3 regions of the Micromonospora sp. NPDC050397 genome follow, and region 2 is predicted to be linked to each of the others. Evidence: riboswitches for the same ligand, from Rfam matches in the RefSeq annotation. Region 2 holds a riboswitch; each other region holds the start of a gene.
The links. A riboswitch is a leader RNA that binds a small molecule or an ion and turns the genes downstream of it on or off. The one in region 2 is predicted to bind cyclic di-AMP.
Positions count from the first base shown of each region.

Region 1: another riboswitch for cyclic di-AMP. It lies ahead of ACI2K4_RS13785 (coiled-coil domain-containing protein); the one in region 2 lies ahead of ACI2K4_RS23070 (coiled-coil domain-containing protein).
Region 3: another riboswitch for cyclic di-AMP. It lies ahead of ACI2K4_RS19005 (C39 family peptidase); the one in region 2 lies ahead of ACI2K4_RS23070 (coiled-coil domain-containing protein).

Region 1 covers NZ_JBJDPS010000003.1:623,771-629,262, reverse strand. The annotation lists partial or broken gene ACI2K4_RS13790 (glycoside hydrolase family 65 protein) at 1-1,315, shown strand, start outside; gene ACI2K4_RS13785 (coiled-coil domain-containing protein) at 1,408-2,427, opposite strand; cyclic di-AMP (ydaO/yuaA leader) riboswitch at 2,443-2,573, opposite strand; gene ACI2K4_RS13780 (hypothetical protein) at 2,814-3,008, opposite strand; gene ACI2K4_RS13775 (dienelactone hydrolase family protein) at 3,214-3,885, shown strand; gene ACI2K4_RS13770 (NADPH-dependent F420 reductase) at 3,939-4,571, shown strand; gene ACI2K4_RS13765 (AI-2E family transporter) at 4,605-5,492, opposite strand, start outside.
Region 2 covers NZ_JBJDPS010000006.1:440,480-445,971, forward strand. The annotation lists gene ACI2K4_RS23060 (hypothetical protein) at 1-203, shown strand, start outside; gene ACI2K4_RS23065 (MarR family winged helix-turn-helix transcriptional regulator) at 225-779, opposite strand; gene ACI2K4_RS23070 (coiled-coil domain-containing protein) at 957-1,964, opposite strand; cyclic di-AMP (ydaO/yuaA leader) riboswitch at 1,968-2,097, opposite strand; gene ACI2K4_RS23075 (copper resistance protein CopC) at 2,276-3,145, opposite strand; gene ACI2K4_RS23080 (hypothetical protein) at 3,234-3,608, shown strand; gene ACI2K4_RS23085 (hypothetical protein) at 3,605-4,963, shown strand; gene ACI2K4_RS23090 (cation diffusion facilitator family transporter) at 5,177-5,492, shown strand, end outside.
Region 3 covers NZ_JBJDPS010000005.1:34,856-40,347, reverse strand. The annotation lists gene ACI2K4_RS19020 (hypothetical protein) at 1-491, opposite strand, end outside; gene ACI2K4_RS19015 (serine hydrolase domain-containing protein) at 650-1,849, shown strand; gene ACI2K4_RS19010 (hypothetical protein) at 1,892-2,119, opposite strand; gene ACI2K4_RS19005 (C39 family peptidase) at 2,395-3,240, opposite strand; cyclic di-AMP (ydaO/yuaA leader) riboswitch at 3,649-3,788, opposite strand; gene ACI2K4_RS19000 (YbhB/YbcL family Raf kinase inhibitor-like protein) at 4,270-4,809, shown strand; gene ACI2K4_RS18995 (class I SAM-dependent methyltransferase) at 4,957-5,492, opposite strand, start outside.

The sequences.
Region 1 (5,492 bases), on a different contig from region 2:
GGCCAAGGGGCTGACCGGTCCGGGCTACGACGGGCACGTCTTCTGGGACACCGAGACGTTCGTACTGCCGGTGCTGACGTACACCCTGCCGTCGGCGGTGGCGTCCGGGCTCCGGTGGCGGCACTCGACCCTGTCGATGGCCCAGGAACGGGCCCGGACCCTCGGGCTGAACGGGGCCGCCTTCCCGTGGCGGACGATCCGGGGGCAGGAGTGCTCGGCGTACTGGCCGGCGGGGACGGCCGCGTTCCACATCGCCGCCGACATCGCCGACGCCGTACGCCGCTACGTCAAGGCCACCGGCGACGAGAACTTCGAGCGGGAGGTGGGGCTGGAACTGCTGGTCGAGACCGCTCGGCTCTGGCGTTCCCTCGGGCACCACGACCGCGACGGCCACTTCCACCTGGACGGCATGACCGGCCCGGACGAGTACACCGCCGTGAAGAGCGACAACGTCTACACCAACCTGATGGCCCAGCGGAACCTGCTGGCGGCGGCCGAGGCGGTCTCCCGGCACAGCGACCACGCCTGGCGGCTCGGCGTGGACGACGAGGAGACCGCCGCCTGGCGCGACGCGGCAAACGCGATGCACGTCCCGTACGACGAGGAGTTGGGCGTACACCAGCAGGTGGACGGGTTCACCCGGCTCCAGGAGTGGGACTTCGCCGCCACCCCGCCGGAGAAGTACCCGCTGCTGCTCAACTACCCGTACTTCGACCTGTACCGCAAGCAGGTGGTGAAGCAGTCCGACCTGGTGCTCGCGATGCACTGGCGCGGGGACGCGTTCACCCCGGAGGAGAAGGCCCGCAACTTCGCCTACTACGAACGGCGTACGGTCCGCGACTCGTCCCTGTCCGCCTGCACCCAGGCGGTCCTCGCCGCCGAGGTGGGGCACCTCGAACTGGCCCACGACTACCTGGGCGAAGCCGCGTTGATGGACCTGCACGACCTGAACCAGAACACCCGGGACGGGGTGCACGTCGCCTCGCTGGCCGGCGCCTGGATCGCCCTGGTCGCCGGGTTCGGCGGGATGCGGGACCACGGCGAGATCCTCTCGTTCGCCCCCCGGCTGCCGAACCGGATCGATCGGCTGGAGTTCTCACTGGTCTGGCGCGGGCACCGGCTGCGGGTGGACGTACGCGAGCGGGAGACGACGTACGCGCTGCGCAACACCGACCGGACCGGGTCGGTGGAGGTGATCCACCACGGTGAGCGGTTCGTGGTGACCTGTGACGAGCCGGTGAGCAGGGCGAACCCGGAGCCGCATCCGGTCGGCCCGGCACCACAGCAGCCGCCCGGCCGCGCGCCCGCCCGCCGGGCGTCGGTGACCGAGGCCCGGGGTCCGGGACCGGCGACCCGGCCGGAGGATCCGGCACCCGACGAACCCGGGAGCTGACGCCCGTCGGACCGTCAGAGCAGCGACAGGTGTACGTGATTCGTGTGGTCGCTGGACGGGTCGCCCTGCGCGGAGGAGTACGCCTTCCAGCCCGTCGCCGGGAACCAGATCTGCCGGTACCAGATCACGTAGAGGACGCCGAGCTGGTCGGCGTTGCGGACCAGGAACGCGGCCAGGTTGTTGCCGTACGTCCGGTCGCCGCCTTTCGCGTCACCGCCGAAGCCACCGGGCTCGGCGGAGAAGTCGCAGGCCCGCCCCTTGGGATGCTCGAACGGTCCGCCGCTGCGGTAGCAGGAGACGTGCCGGGTGAAGCCGAGCCGCCGGGTTTCGTTGAGCGCGTGCAACGCACGCGGGGTCAGGCAACCCCGGGTGGTCGGATCGCCCCGGTTGCACGACTGCGCCGGCCAGGAACCGTCCCGGTTGCGCGGGGCGGGGCTCGCGACGGGTGAGGAGGTGTTGACGAAGCCCTCGGTGCTGGCCCCACCGACGAGGGAGAGGGCCCGTTCCGCCGCCTCCCGTTGCTTGGCCATCACGGCGAGCTGCCGCTGCTCCTCGGCCAGGGCGGCGTCGGCGGCGGCCTTTGCCCGACTGGCCTGGTCGCGGGCCTCGCGAAGCTTGCGCAGCTTGCTGTTGTCACGCTGGGCGATCAGGTCGAGACCTTCGGCACGCTCCATGAACTCGTCCGGGCCGGCGCTGGCGAGCAACGCGCTGATCGGTCCGATCCGGCCGATCCGGTAGGCGCTGACCGCCACCTCGCCGACCTCGGGGCCGAGCGAGTCGAGCTGCTCCTCTATCCGCCGCAGCTCGTCGGCGTACGCGGCCTGGCGCTCCCGCGCGTTCCGCACGGCATTGCTCGCCGCGGCGAAGCCGCGACCGGTGGACTCCAGGACGTCACGTAAGAGGGGATTGCCGCCCTCGTCGCCGGTGGTGGCCGGTCCGGTGGGTGTGGCCGAGGCTGGCCCGGCGGCTGCCGTACCGGCGAGCACGCTGACCACGGTGAGCAGGGTCAGGGCCAGCGAGAACCGCTGACGCATGGGTGTCGTCACGCACGTTCCTCCCGTCGGCCGCCGACCGGGTTAGCTGACGGGTTCGGGACGGGAACGACCCCTACCGCGAGTGCGGATTCACCCCACCTACCTGGTTCCCCGGCTCGCACGAAGCGATTGGGCGGCGGTCGTCGCCGACAGCTCGAGGGGGTAACCACCGGGTCGGAACCGAGGGTGACATTACCGGATCAGTTGGACTTTTCAGGGCCAAATCTCCACTCGCCACGAGCGAAATCTTCTGGTATGAGACGGGACGATATGGGATGGGAAAGTTGAGCGTGGCTGACCGGGGAGTTGGACCCGGTCGAAAATCCCCGCCGGGCCCTCGTGCGAGGGTCCGACGGGGCGTCGTCCACGTGATGCCGGCTGTCGGGTCAGAAGCGGTCGCCGGTGGAAGGGACGCCGTTCTGGTCGTGCGGGGTGACCCGTCGTGGGTCGTCCGAGGCCCGTGCCTGGGCCGCGTCGTCCGCCCAGTCTCGCCCCGCGTTGTCACGTTTGTCGCGCTTGTCCTGCGGCGGGCTGGCGTTGGTACGTCCGGACTCCGACTTCGCGGATTTCTGGCGGCTCATGGGTTTCCTCACGATCGCTCGACGCGGGCCGCTGCCGCGGCCACCGTGGTCGTGTCCCTGCTCACCCGTTGGCCTTCCCGAACGGCGCGATGGCAAACGGCCCCTTCGGTAGGGGGCACCAGGCCGCGGCGCGGTCCACCTCGTCCCACCGGACGAGGTGGTCAACACCCGGTTGTTCGTCCCGACTCGGGGTATCGGAGACCGGGTGGAGACAGAGACGACCGAAACCGCTATCCCGGCCGGAGACGTGGAACTCGCCGCGGACCTGGTGACCCCTACCGAGGGGGCCGTCGGCGTGGTGCTGTTCGCCCACGGCAGCGGAAGTTCCCGGCGCAGTCCACGCAACGTCGCGGTCGCCCGGGTGCTCCACCGGCACGCGCTGGCGACCGTACTGGTGGACCTGCTCACCCCAGAGGAGAACCGGGTCGACCAGGAGACCGCCGAACTGCGGTTCGACATCGCGCGGCTGGCGGCACGGCTGGTCAGCGCCATCGACTGGCTGAGGAGGTCGCCCGACACGGCGGCCCTGCCGGTCGGACTCTTCGGGGCCAGCACGGGCGCGGCGGCGGCACTGGTGGCCGCGGCCGAGCGGCCGGAGCACGTACCGGCCGTGGTCTCCCGGGGCGGTCGCGCCGACCTGGCGGGTCCGGCCCTCTCCCGCGTACGGGCGGCGACCCTGCTGCTGGTCGGCGGGCGGGACGAGCAGGTGATCCAGTTCAACCAGCAGGCCCGCGACGCGCTCGGCGGGGAGGTGGAACTGCGGATCATCCCCGACGCGACCCACCTGTTCCCCGAGCCGGGTGCGCTGGAACAGGTCTCGGACCAGGCCGCCGACTGGTTCGCCGAGCGCCTGCCCAGTTTCGGGGCCGCGCCCTAGTTCCGGGGTCGGCGCCCGTTGTTCGGGCCGCTCCTCGGCGGGTAACCCGTGGCATGCACATCGGGATTATCGGGGCCGGCAATGTCGGCGGAACGCTTGCCCGTCGGCTCGCCGAGGCGGGCCACGAACTCGCGATCGCCAACTCCAGGGGACCGCAGACACTCCAGGACCTGGTGGGCGAACTGGGACACCGTACGCACGCGGTCAGCTCCTCCGAAGCGGCCCGCTTCGGTGACCTGGTGATCGTCGCGGTGCCGTTCGGTCGGTACAACGAACTGCCGACGGCGGAGTTGAAGGGCAAACCGGTCATGGACACCGGGAACTACTACCCGGATCGGGACGGGCACATCCCGGAGTTGGACCAGGACCAGACCACCTCCAGCGAGATGGTGCAGCAGCACCTGAAGGGCGCGCACGTCGTCAAGGCGTTCAACACCCTGCACGCGGAGAACATGCGCGACCATGCCCGTCAGTCCTCGGCCCAGGAGCGGTACGGCATCCCCATGTCCGGGGACGACCCCCAGGCCAAACGAGCGATCGCCGACCTGGTCGAGGAGCTTGGCTTCGAGCCGGTGGACGCCGGTGACCTGGCGACCGGCGGGCGCAAGCAGCAGCCGGGCAGCGTGACCTACGAGGCCGACTTCACCGCCGAGGAGTTGGCGGCGGCACTGCGCGAAAACCGCTGACCTGGTCGCGGTCATCCGCGCGGAGGACGTACGTCAGGTCGGTTCCCTGCCCTGCCGCAGCGCCGAGACCGTGTCGACCACCCGGTAGACCACCGCCGTGACCGGTACCGCGACAAACGCGCCGGGGATGCCGCCGAAGAGGGTGCCCGCGGTGACCGCCACCAGGATCACCACCGGGTGCAGGCGTACCTGTCGTTTCATGATCAATGGTTCGAGCAGGTTGCCTTCGAGCTGCTGCACCGCGATCACCACGACCAGCGTGAGCAGTGCCGTGGTCGGCCCCTTCGCGGCGAGGGCGACCAGCACCGCGACGCTGCCGGCGACGGTGGCACCGATGATCGGGATGAACCCGCCGAGGAAGGTGATCACCGCCAGCGGTAGGGCGAGCGGCACACCGAGCAGCACCAGCCCGAGACCGATGCCGATGGCGTCGATGGCCGCGATCGCCACCGTGCCCCGGGTGTACGCGCTCAGCGTGTGCCAGCCGTTCCGTCCCGCCTGCACGAACGCCGGCCGGGACCGGTCGCCGACCCGCCCCAGCACCCAGCCCCACATCGGGCGACCGTCCTTGAGCAGGAAGAACAGCAGCACGAAGATCAGCAGTACGCCACCGGCCACCTCGGCCGCCGTACGGGCACCGGCGATCGGGTCCGGCGTCGACCGGCGTAGCCCCTCGGTGGCCTGTTTGGTCCAGCGGTCCAACTGCTCCGGGCTGACCGGCAGGGAGTTGGTGACGAAGTCCCGAGTCCGGTCCAGCCCTTCGTCCAGTTGCTTGCTCAGGCTGGAGAACTGATCGGCGGTCAGGGTCCAGACCAGGTACGCCGCCCCGCCGATCACCGCCAGCAGCAGGAACAGGGAGAGCAGCGCCGCCACTGCCGGGGGCAGCCGCCACCGGCGCAGCCGTACGGCCAGCGGGTCGAG
Region 2 (5,492 bases):
TCGAGCTGACCCAGCCGACCCCGGCCAAGCTCTTCGACAACGTCCGGATCTCCGAGTACGTCGGCGACGGCGCGAACCGCAGCGCCGACGTGGTGGACATCCAGCCGTTGCTCGGTGAGGGCCGCTACCAGTGCGGTGGCAACACACTGACCCTGACGCCGAAGGACGCCGGTGGGCTGACCTGGGTGCTCGACCGCGCCTGACCGACGCGACCGTCGATGCGGTCAGTGGTCCCGGTGCCCGGGGTCGGCGTCGTCCGGCCCGACCCCGGGCGGGCAGGGCGACTGCTCCGGGTCGCACCCCTCGGCCTCGGTGTCGCAGGCGTCGAAGCCCGACCGGATCAGGTCCGAGATCTCGCCGAGCAGGTCGAGCTGCTCCGGGCTCAGTCGGTCGATCACCAAGTGGCGGACGTGCGCGACGTGCCTCGGGGCCGCCGCCCGGATGGCCGCCAGACCGGCATCGGTGATCTGGATGAACGCGCCCCGGGTGTCGGTCTCACAGGGCTCCCGTTCGACCAGGCCCCGCCGGGCCATCCGCCCCAGGTGGTGGGTCAGCCGGGTCTTCTCCCACTGGAGATGGGTCCGGAGCTGGAAGATCCGAAGTCGCCCCTGGGGCGCCTCACTGAGGTGCACCAGCACGCCGTAGTCGCTGGCCGAGAGGCCGGTCTCGGCCAGCAGTTGGCGGCTCAGCCTGCTCTCCAACTCCATCTGCATCGCGATGAAGGAACGCCAGACGCGCTGTTCCCGCTCGCTGAGCCACTTCTCCCCGGTCCCCGTCACGCCGACCATGATACCGGCGAGGATGACGCGTCATCCTCGCCAAAGGGACCCCGTGGAGTGGGGCGATCGGTCTGATCGTCACGGATGTTCCGATTGGCGGGCGGGACGGCGTAACGGATCGGGCCCCCGCCGGCACGGTGGCCGGGCGGAGGCCCGAGGAGGTCGGTCGTGCCGCCGTCAGAGCATGGACATGTGTACGTGGTCGGTGTGGTCGCTCTCACCGCTGTACGACTGCCAGCCCGTGGCTGGGAACCAGATCTGCTTGTACCAGATCACGTAGAGGATGCCGAGCCGGTCGGCGTTACGCACCAGGAACGCGGTCAGGTTGTTGCCGTACAGGCGCTGGGCGTTCGTGGCGGCGGGGGCGAATCCGCTCTTCAGCAGTGACCAGTCGCAGGCGCGGCCCTTCGGGTGCTCGAACGGACCACCGTTGCGGTGGCAGCCGACAAAGAGATTGAACCCCGCCTTCTTCACCTCGTTGTACGCGTGCAGCGTGCGCGGGGTGATGCAGCCGCTGGTGGTCGGGTCGTCCTTGCTGCACGACTCGGCCGGCCAACCGCCGCTGGCCGTACGTGGTGCGGCCTTGGCCACCGGTGAGCTGGCGTTGACGAACCCGTTGGTCAGTCGCTTGCCACCGACCAGGGCGAGTGCCTTCTCGGCGTCGGACTTCTGCCGGGCGATGACCGTCTGCTGCTTCTCCTGCTCCTTGACCTCGGCGTCGGCCAGGGCCTTGGCGCGGTCGGCCAGCTCGCGGGCGGCGTTGAGCTCGTGCATCTTGTGGTCGTTGACCGCGTTCATCTCCTCCAACGCGGCGGCCCGGTCCAGGAACGAGTCCGGCGACGCGCTGTTGAGCAGCGCCGACACCGGGCCGAGCTTGCCGGTCCGGTAGGCGCGGGCGGCGATCTCGGCGACCTGAGGGGTCAGCGCCTCGATCTGCTCCTCGGCCTTCTTCAGCTCGGCGGCGAGGATGCCCTGGCGCTTCTTGGAAGCCTCCAGCGCGGCCTTGGCGTCGAGGAAACGCCGACCGGTCTGGTCCAACACCTCGCTGAGCAGCGGGGTGTCGGACTCCGTCGGCGCGGCCGGGGTCGGTGCGGCCTGGGCCGGAACGGAGAACGGGGCCACCATGACCGCGCTGGCGAACAGAGCCAGGGCAGGGGTGAACCATCGGCGGAGGGGTGCCGTCATGCAGGATCCTTCCGTTGGTCGCCGACCGGGTTAGCTGACGGGTTCGGGATGGAAGTGATCCCTACCGCTTTCGCGGATTCACCCCGGGTACTCGGTTCCCCGGTTCGCCGAAACGATTAGGCGACGGTCCCGCCGGCACCGGTTGGCGCCGATTGGCGTTGACCGCGAAGAATCTTACCTTGCGAGATGTGCCGATGTGCATGCCCCAAGCGGTACGAAAAGCGTTATGGGACAACGACTTTCGGTCATCGTCTTTGCTTTTCATTAAGTGATCGGTACCGGGCGTAATGACGATGTTCGACATTGTCGACTCAGCGGTTGCCGCCACGCCTGCGGGCCGGTTGGGCGTTCCGACCGGAGGAGCCGCCCGCCGCCTTCCGGGCCGCCGCCGCACGACGGGCCGCCGCCGAGGTCGCCGGCCGGCGCCGGTTCGCCGGGCCGGTGTTGATCCGCGCCCGTCTCTTCGGCCGCAGTACCAGCACCACCATCAGGACCACCGCCGCCAGCAGCAGCACCGGCAGCAGCCAGGTGAGCGCTCCACTGTCGCCGGTGCCGTCACCGGCGTCGGTCGTACCGGCCGGGGTTGGTGCGGCGGCCTGGCCGGTGTCGCCCGGGGCGGCCGACCGGGGCGGCTCCGGGTTCTCGGCCGCGGCCACCAACGCCGGGTCGGCGGCATTGGTCGGCGCGGTCCAGCCCTGCGGCGCGGCGGTGGGTGTGCCGGAGTACCTGAACTTCACCGTACCGCGTACGGGTTCCCGGTCGGAGGCGACCGAGAGGTAGCTGGCGGTGTACTCGCCCTTCTCCGGCCAGTGCGTGACCTGCACGAACGCGGAGTAGCCGGTGTGGTAGAGCTTCGGCTCCCACTTGCCGTTGACCAGGTTGAGTTCGGTCACCGGGCGGTCGAGTCGCTTCTCCGGGCCGGGTTGCCAGCCGCCGTCGACCCGGACACCGCTCGGTGCGGTCACGGTGAAGTACGCGTTCGCCGCCGGTGCCTCGGTGAAGTAGAGCTCCAACGCCTGCTTCGGCTGCGACAACGTGGCACCGGCCACCGGGTCGGAGACCGCCAGTTGCCCGTGGGCGGAGGCGGGTGCACCGGCCACGACGAGCGCGACTGTCGCTCCGAGGAGGACGGCGAGCAGGCGGCATGCCGCGCGTACGTTGACCAGCCGGGGCGATCGCATCGGCCCATCATGGTGGCTTCCGCTGTGCCCGGCAAGACGCTACAGTCGCTTCCCAACGTCGCGGACCGGCCTGACTGGGGAGATGTCGATGAAGCCCGTTACCGGCCGCCGTCGCGCTCTGGCCGTGCTGAGCAGCGCGATCCTGCTCGCCGTGGCGGGCACCGGTTGCGGTTCGACGGAGCAGCCGACCGACCCGTCCGCGCCGGTCGAGGTGGCCATCACCATCACCGGCGGTCGGGCCGAGCCGCAGCCCGGTCGGATCGACGCGAAGAAGAACCAGCAGGTCAGGATCACCGTCACCAGCGACGTCGCGGACCGGGTCCACGTGCACGGGTACGAGGTCGGCGCCGACCTGATCGCCGGACAGCCGGCCACGGTGGAGTTCGAGGCCGAACTGGACGGTCTGTTCGAGGTCGAGACGCACCAGTCGGGGCTCCTGCTGTTCCAACTCCTGGTGCGATGAGCGACCCTGCCCCTGGTTCCGCGTACGTCTTCCCGGAACTGCTCGCCCACGGGGTGGGCGGTCGCCAGGACCTGCCCATCCCGTTCGGGTTCGCGGTGACCGGTGCCGCGTTGGCCCTGGTCATCTCGTTTGTCGTGCTCGGGGCGTTCTGGCGGGACGCCCGGTTGGGTGACCCGGAGGCGGGTCGACCGTTGCCCGCGCGGGTGGCCGCCCTGATCGGCTCGACGGGCTGGCGGTGGGCCCTGCGTGCGCTGGGACTGGTGCTCGCCGGCTACTTCGGCATCGGGCTCTTCCTCGGCCCCGACGTCGACCGCAATCCCACCGCCGGTGCCTTCTACGTCCTGTTCTGGGTCGGTCTGGTGCCCGCCTCGCTGCTCTTCGGACCGGTCTGGCGGACGCTGAACCCGTTGCGTACGTGCTGTTTGCTGGTGGCGGCGGCGTTCCGTCGCGACCCGCACCGAGGGCTGCTGCCGCTGCCGCCGCGACTGGGCTACTGGCCGGCCGCGCTCGGCCTGCTCGCCTTCGTCTGGCTCGAACTGGTCGCCCCCGACCGTGCCACCGTGCCGGTCATCCGCGCCTGGCTGGTCGCGTACGCGGTTGTCATGCTGGTCGGGGCGCTGCTGTTCGGGGTCGACCTGTTCGACCGGGGTGACGCCTTCGAGGTCTACAGCGACCTGGTCGGGCGGCTCGCGGTGGTCGGCCGGAGAGACGACGGTACGCTCGTCTGGCGCAACCCGCTGGAGGGGATGAGCGGGCTGGCCCCCGCTCCCGGGCTCACCGCGGTGGTGGTCGTCCTGCTCGGCTCCACCCTCTTCGACAGCCTTTCCAACGCGCCCGCCTGGTTCCGGTTCGTGCAGAACAGCGAACTACCGCCGGTGCTCACCAACACCGCCGGGATGCTCGCGCTGATCGGCGTCGTGCTGGGCGCGTACGGCCTCACCTGCCTGCTCGCGGCGCGGTCGGCAGCGGGCGTGCGGCCGGGCGAGGTCGCGGCCGAGATCGCCCACTGCATCGTGCCGATCGCGGTCGGTTACGTCGTCGCGCACTACTACTCGCTGCTGGTCCTGGAGGGACAGCGGACCCTGGCGCTGCTCTCCGATCCCCTGGTCACCGGCACGTCGAACTGGTTGGGCACCGCGAACTGGTCGATCAGCGCCGCACTGGTCACCCCGACCGGTGTGGCCATGTTGCAGGTGACGCTGATCGTGCTCGGGCACCTGATCGGCACCGTGCTCAGTCACGACCGGGCACTGGTGCTCTTCCCCGGCCGGGCGGCGGTCTCCGCCCAGGTCCCGCTGCTGGTGCTGATGGTCGGCTACACGGTCGCCGGCCTGTTCCTCCTCTTCGCCGGCTAGCCCCTTCCTCTTCGTTGGCCAGCCTCTTCGCCGGCTAACCTCTTCGCCGGCCAGCATCCCCGCCGGCTGGCGTTCCTTCGCCTCGGCGCCGGTGCTCCGGCCGCCTCCCGGACCCGCTCGCGCCCTGTCGGGCACGGGTTTCACTTTTAACTTGCACACATAGCGATGTACGCATACTTTGACCGGAGAGTGGTGACAACGAGGGGAGCGACCATGGGTGCGGGTCACGACCACGGCGGGCACGCGGCGCGCGCGGGGGAACGGCACCGCCGACCGCTCTGGGCGGCCTTCGCGGTGCTGGCCGTGTTCATGGTGGTCGAGGCGGTCGCCGCCTGGCTGACCGGATCGCTGGCCCTGCTCTCCGACGCCGGTCACATGTTCACCGACGTGCTCGGCATCGGGATGGCGCTGGCCGCCATCACCGCCGCCAGCCGGGCGGCGAACGACACCCAACGGACCTTCGGCCTCTACCGGCTCGACGTGCTGGCCGCGCTCGCCAACGCGGTGCTGCTCTTCGGGGTGGCGGTCT
Region 3 (5,492 bases), on a different contig from region 2:
AGCTCGTTCAGCGAGTTGAAGAGTTGTAGCGCCGCGCCGGACGGCTCGAAGACGAACTCCAGCCCGCCGAGCACCCACGCCTCGATCCGTCGCCCGTCGACACCCTCGAAGCAAAAATCGTTCTGGAGTACGCGTACCTCCCGCATCCGGGCACCGGTCAGCCGCCGCAGCTCGGGCAGGTCCAGTTCGCGCCACGCCACCTCAAGCTCCGGATCGTCCTGGGAGTCCTCGTCCGGCACGGTGTCGAGGTCGAGCTGGTCCCAGGAGAGGTAAAGCCGGTCCCAACCCTCGAAGGTGATTTCCAGGTGGCGGCCGGAGAAGTCCAGGACCAGCGGAAGCGTCGGGCAGAGGCGACCGTCGCAGACGTACGACAGGCCCCAGGTCCGGTCGAGTCTGCGGCCGACCAGGGCGGCCAGCTCCCCGCCGTGCCGGTTGACCAGCTCTTCGACACTGTTCAGCGGGTACGGGCGGTAGTCCGGGATGCCCCACACGCGGCAGAGGCTAGGCGGGGAGCGGCGAGCCGGTCAAACAGAAGGTGTCGGACGTATCGACACTCGGTGTCGGCGGGCCAGAATGGATCGCAGTGCATGTCGATCTGTCGGACCCTGGTTCGACCCTAGGCGAGACCGTACGCATCGGAGGTTGCGAGATGACACGCGAACTGACGCAGGCCGGGGTCGACCGGCTGCACGACGCCATGGCCGACCGGGTCGACCGGGGCGAGCTGCCCGGTCTGGTCACCCTCCTGGCCAAGGGCGACGACGTACGGGTCGATCCGATCGGCTTCACCGACTTCGACCGCACCGAGCCGATGCGTCGCGACACCATCTTCCGGATCGCGTCGATGACCAAGCCAGTCCTCGCCGTCGCGACGATGATGCTGGTCGAGGACGGTCGGCTGAGTCTGGCCGAGCCGGTCGACCGGCTGTTGCCCGAGTTGGCCGACCGACAGGTGCTCAAGTCGATCGACGGGCCGCTCGACGAGACCGTGCCGGCCGACCGTCAGATCGTGGTCGAGGACCTGCTGACCTTCCGGATGGGCTCCGGCGTCATCCTCGAACCGACCTTCGACCCGCCCTTCCCGATCGTTCACGCGGCACAGGAGCGGCAGCTCGTCCTGGGGGCGCCGGATCCGCGTACGCCGCACGACCCGGACGAGTGGATCAAGCAGTTCGGCGCCCTGCCGCTGATCTGCCAGCCCGGCGAGCGCTGGCAGTACAACGTCGGGACGCTGGTGTTGGGGGTGCTGGTGGCACGGGCCGCCGGCCAGCCGCTCGGGGACTTCTTCCGGGCCAGGATCTTCGACCCGCTCGGCATGACCGAGACCGGGTTCTGGCTGCCCGCCGAATACACCCGCCGGCTGCCCAGCTACTACATGACCGACTTCGCCAGCGGCAAGCTGGAGTCGCGTACGGTCTCCACGCCGAGCGAGTGGGCCAGCCCGCCCGTCTTCCCGTCCGGCTCCGCCGGGCTGCTGTCGACCGCCGACGACTACCTCGCCTTCGCCCGGCTGTTGCTGGACAAGGGGGTCCACCGGGGCGAGCGACTGCTGTCGGCGGAGTCGGTCGAGCTGATGACCAGGAACCACCTGACCGGTGAGCAGATCACCGGTGGCGGTGTCCTGCTGTCGGGAAAGGGCTGGGGGCTGGGCATGGCGGTCGCGGTCGAGCCGGACGCGGTCTCGCCGGTGCCCGGACGCTACGGCTGGGACGGCGGCTACGGCACGACCTGGTTCAACGACCCGAACCAGGGGCTGATCGCCATCGGGTTGAGCCAGACCTCGGACTTTATGTGGAACGGCGGGATGGACGAGTTCGCCAGGCTCGCGGTCGGGGCGTCCGAGGAGTGACCACCGTGGCCGGTCGGCACGCTGGCCGAGCGACCCGGCACGCTAGCCGAGCGACTTGAGGTCGGGCGGGACCGGGGCGCCCATCGGATACTCCGGGTCCCGCCCGGCGCGCACGTCCATCGCCCAGCGCAGTTGCGCACAGCCGTCCGGGGTGCAACAGGCGCAGGTGCCGGGGGCGTACGACGTACCCCGGTCCTCGTGCTGGGCGATGGTCATCGCCGCCGCCTCCCAGATCCCCGCGCGGGTCAGCGGCTCGTCGACGCGGCTCACGGGGTCAACACCTGACACGGCACGGCCATCACCAGAACCCTTCGTTCGATGTACGGGCGCACGGCGACCGACTCGTGGTGGCGACCGGGGGCGCGGACTGCCGCCCCGACCCAACGGTCTTCGGTGTCCGCCTGGTCGGCGCGGGCCATGGTCACGACAGTGTCAACGCGCACGTCCGTGGATGGTTGTGGCACCGCCGCCATCGTCCCGCTGGTACGGGCAGCCCCGGGCACCGACCGGTTCGGTCGGCACCCGGGGCCAGGGGGGAGGAAGGATCAGGCTGAGTAGCCCCGGCTGGCCATCCAGTTGGCCAGGTCGATGGTGCTCATCCAGTAGGAGCTGACCCCGTTGACAAACGCCGGGTCGGCGATCTGCACGGTCCGCCCGTTGTCGCGGTAGCCGACGACGGTCAGGTAGTGGCCCCCGTCGTACGCGTGCCACCCGCCGTCGACATCGGTCGCCGAGCCGACGATGTTCGCCACCACCGCGTACCCGCTGCTGATCGCGTGCACGACATCGGCCTGGAGCCGGTCCATCTGAGCCGGCGACGGCGTGCCCGGGATGAAGGTGCTCGAGTAGAAGTTCGTCTTGGCCAGGCTGTTCAGGCCCCGGGTGGTGTCGTCGGCCGAGTTGGTGCCGTTCATCGTGGTGCCCAGGGCCGAGGCGACCGCGTCCTGGCTCGGCGTCTTGTCCCGGGCGGTCAGGGCGATCCGGGTCGCCGCCGGGCCGCAGTACCAGCCGTTGATCTGCGCCTCGTAGTCGTAGTCGAGCGTCTTCGCGGCCGGCGGTGCCTTCTTGACCGCCTTGACCGCGGTCGGTGTGGCCTTCTTGGCGGCGGCCGGGGCCGACTGCGTGGGGCTCGGCGCGGCCGAGGTGGCGACCGGGGCCGGGGCATCCGGGGTGGGGGTGGTGAGGCTGGGCGCGATCTCGCCGGCGGCCTGGCCGCCGAGCTTCTCGGAGACGGCCACGGCCGAGGTGTCCGGCAGGGCCGACTCGTGGCCCTGGGTGAGCAGGATGCCGGTGGTCAGACCCACCGCGAGGACCGCGGCGGAGACAACGCTGACCCGGTACGGGCTGGCGGTCACGATGCGACGCAGTCGCAGTTGCTGACGATGCTTCATTCGATTTCCTCCGCAGATGTGCCGATCTGCGATCGGGGGCACATGATTCGGGATGGCGTGGGGTCTCTGCCGGGGCCGGTCGCGTGACGAGTGCGCGCGAGGTCCGGCGGCATCGGCCGCCAACCCGGGCTGCCGGATCAGGGCGTGCTGATCCGCCACCGCCTTGCGCGGTGGAATGCGTTACCGGATGAGGGCGTACGACAAATCAGTGCCGTACGTTTCCGTCCACCTGCCGGTCGCGCGTACTCGTGTCACCGACCGTTCGCGATGCTCGCGTCGACGGTCGTACGCGGGTGGCCTAGTGATCCAGCGTCTTCGGCCGCGCCTGCGCGCGGGCGGACCTGAGCAGGTGACGGGGGACGTGGCCGAGGGAGGGGCCACGGCAGATACTGCGCTGCACGGAGCATGTTCTCCTTCCGATACCGCCTACCGGGTTAGCTGACGGATTCGGACGGGAAGCTCGCCCTACCGCGAATGTCTCGCGGATTCACCCCAAAACTACTGTGGGTCCCCGGCTCGTAACAGTTACGACTCAGCGGGTCTGTTCCGGTGTCACCCGCGGTGACTAATGGCCGGACCAGACGGGCTGACGTTACTGGTCCGTTCATGTTCTTGCCAAGCCCGCTTGGCCTGCGAAAACCGTGACCAACGCCGCTACTTTCCTCGATTTGTGATGGTCGCTGTATGATCACGGAAAGTATTTGTCGACACCCTGGGTGATTTTGCTGTCCATGGTCGTACCGCCTTTTGCCGACCCGGCGCACGATGTCGCATTTCCCGCTCGGCGGTCCGCACGCCCCGACCCTTGGAGTGGGCTGGACGCCACCTCGGCGGCAGTCCGGCCGATTTCCGGGCCGCTTCCGACCAACCGTGCCACCTCGCGTGGGCCGATCGGACCAGGTCGAACGGACCGCTCGGGCGAAGCCCGCGCCCGCCGATGTCCGTACGTCTTTCGGCACCGGCAGCCGTAGGTGGGCCGGGGCAGGGTAGAAAGACTCCGAGTCACCCGATCACTGGAAGGACTTCCCGATGAACCTCGACCGAGCGATTCCGCCGGACCCGTACGACGTGCTTCCGCCGGTGCCCGCGTTCACCGTCACCAGCGACGACGTACGCGACGGTGAGCCGTTGGACGCCGAGTTCACGCACCCCAGCGTCGGCGGCAACGACCAGTCACCGCAGCTCGCCTGGTCCGGTTTCCCGGCGGAGACGCGCAGCTTCGTGGTCACCTGCTACGACCCGGACGCGCCGACCACCAGCGGATTCTGGCACTGGGTGCTGGTGAACATCCCCGCCTCGGTCACCCAGTTGCCCCGGGGCGCCGGCAAGGCCGGAGCCACCGGCGGAGGCGCGTTCGCGGTACGCAACGACTACGGCACCCAGGAGTACGGCGGGGCCGCGCCGCCGGCCGGTGACCGGCCGCACCGCTACCTCTTCGCCGTACACGCCCTCGACGTGGAGAAGCTCGACGTCACCCCGGACGCCAGCCCGGCGTACGTCGGCTTCAACCTGACCTTCCACACCCTCGCCCGCGCGGTGATCCGCCCCACGTACCAGGTCAAGGGCTGAACCCGGGGGACAGACACGCAGTGAGCGGCCGTCGCCGACACCGGGGACGGGTAGACGGTGTCGGTGCCGGCCGCTGAGCGCAACCCGAAGTCGGGTCAGGCGGTCCAGCCGAGTGGTCGGATGGAGCGGTCGGATGGAGCGGTCGGGTCAGGCGGTCGGTTCGCCGGGGACCCGGGCGACGGCGAAGACCGACTGCCCGAACGGGGGGCGGACGATCTGCTCGGCGGCCTTGGTCACCGGCAACACCAGGGTGTCGTACACCTTGACCATCGGGCCCTCCTTCGGCATCAGCCGGAAGACGTTGGTCGCCATGTAGTAACCGATCAGACCCAGCGCGTTCGCGTAGTGCAACCGCTCGATGGTCAGGCCCGCCTCGGTCAGCGCCGCCCGCATCGTCTTCTTCGTGTAGCGCCGGACGTGCCCGGTGGCGATGTCCGCCGGGCCCATCGCGAACTGGAACGCCGGGACGATGAGGACGATCGCCCCGCCCGGACGGACCAGATCGGACATGCTCCGCAGCGCGCCGACGTGGTCCTCGATGTGCTCCAGCACGTTGTACGAGACAGCCGCGCTGTAGTCGCCGTGCTCCGGCTCGGGCTGCGGGAGCAGCATCTGCCGTACCTCGACGTTGGACTCGGCGGAGAGTCGGTCCTTGAGCGCCACCAGCCGGTCGGGGTCGGCCT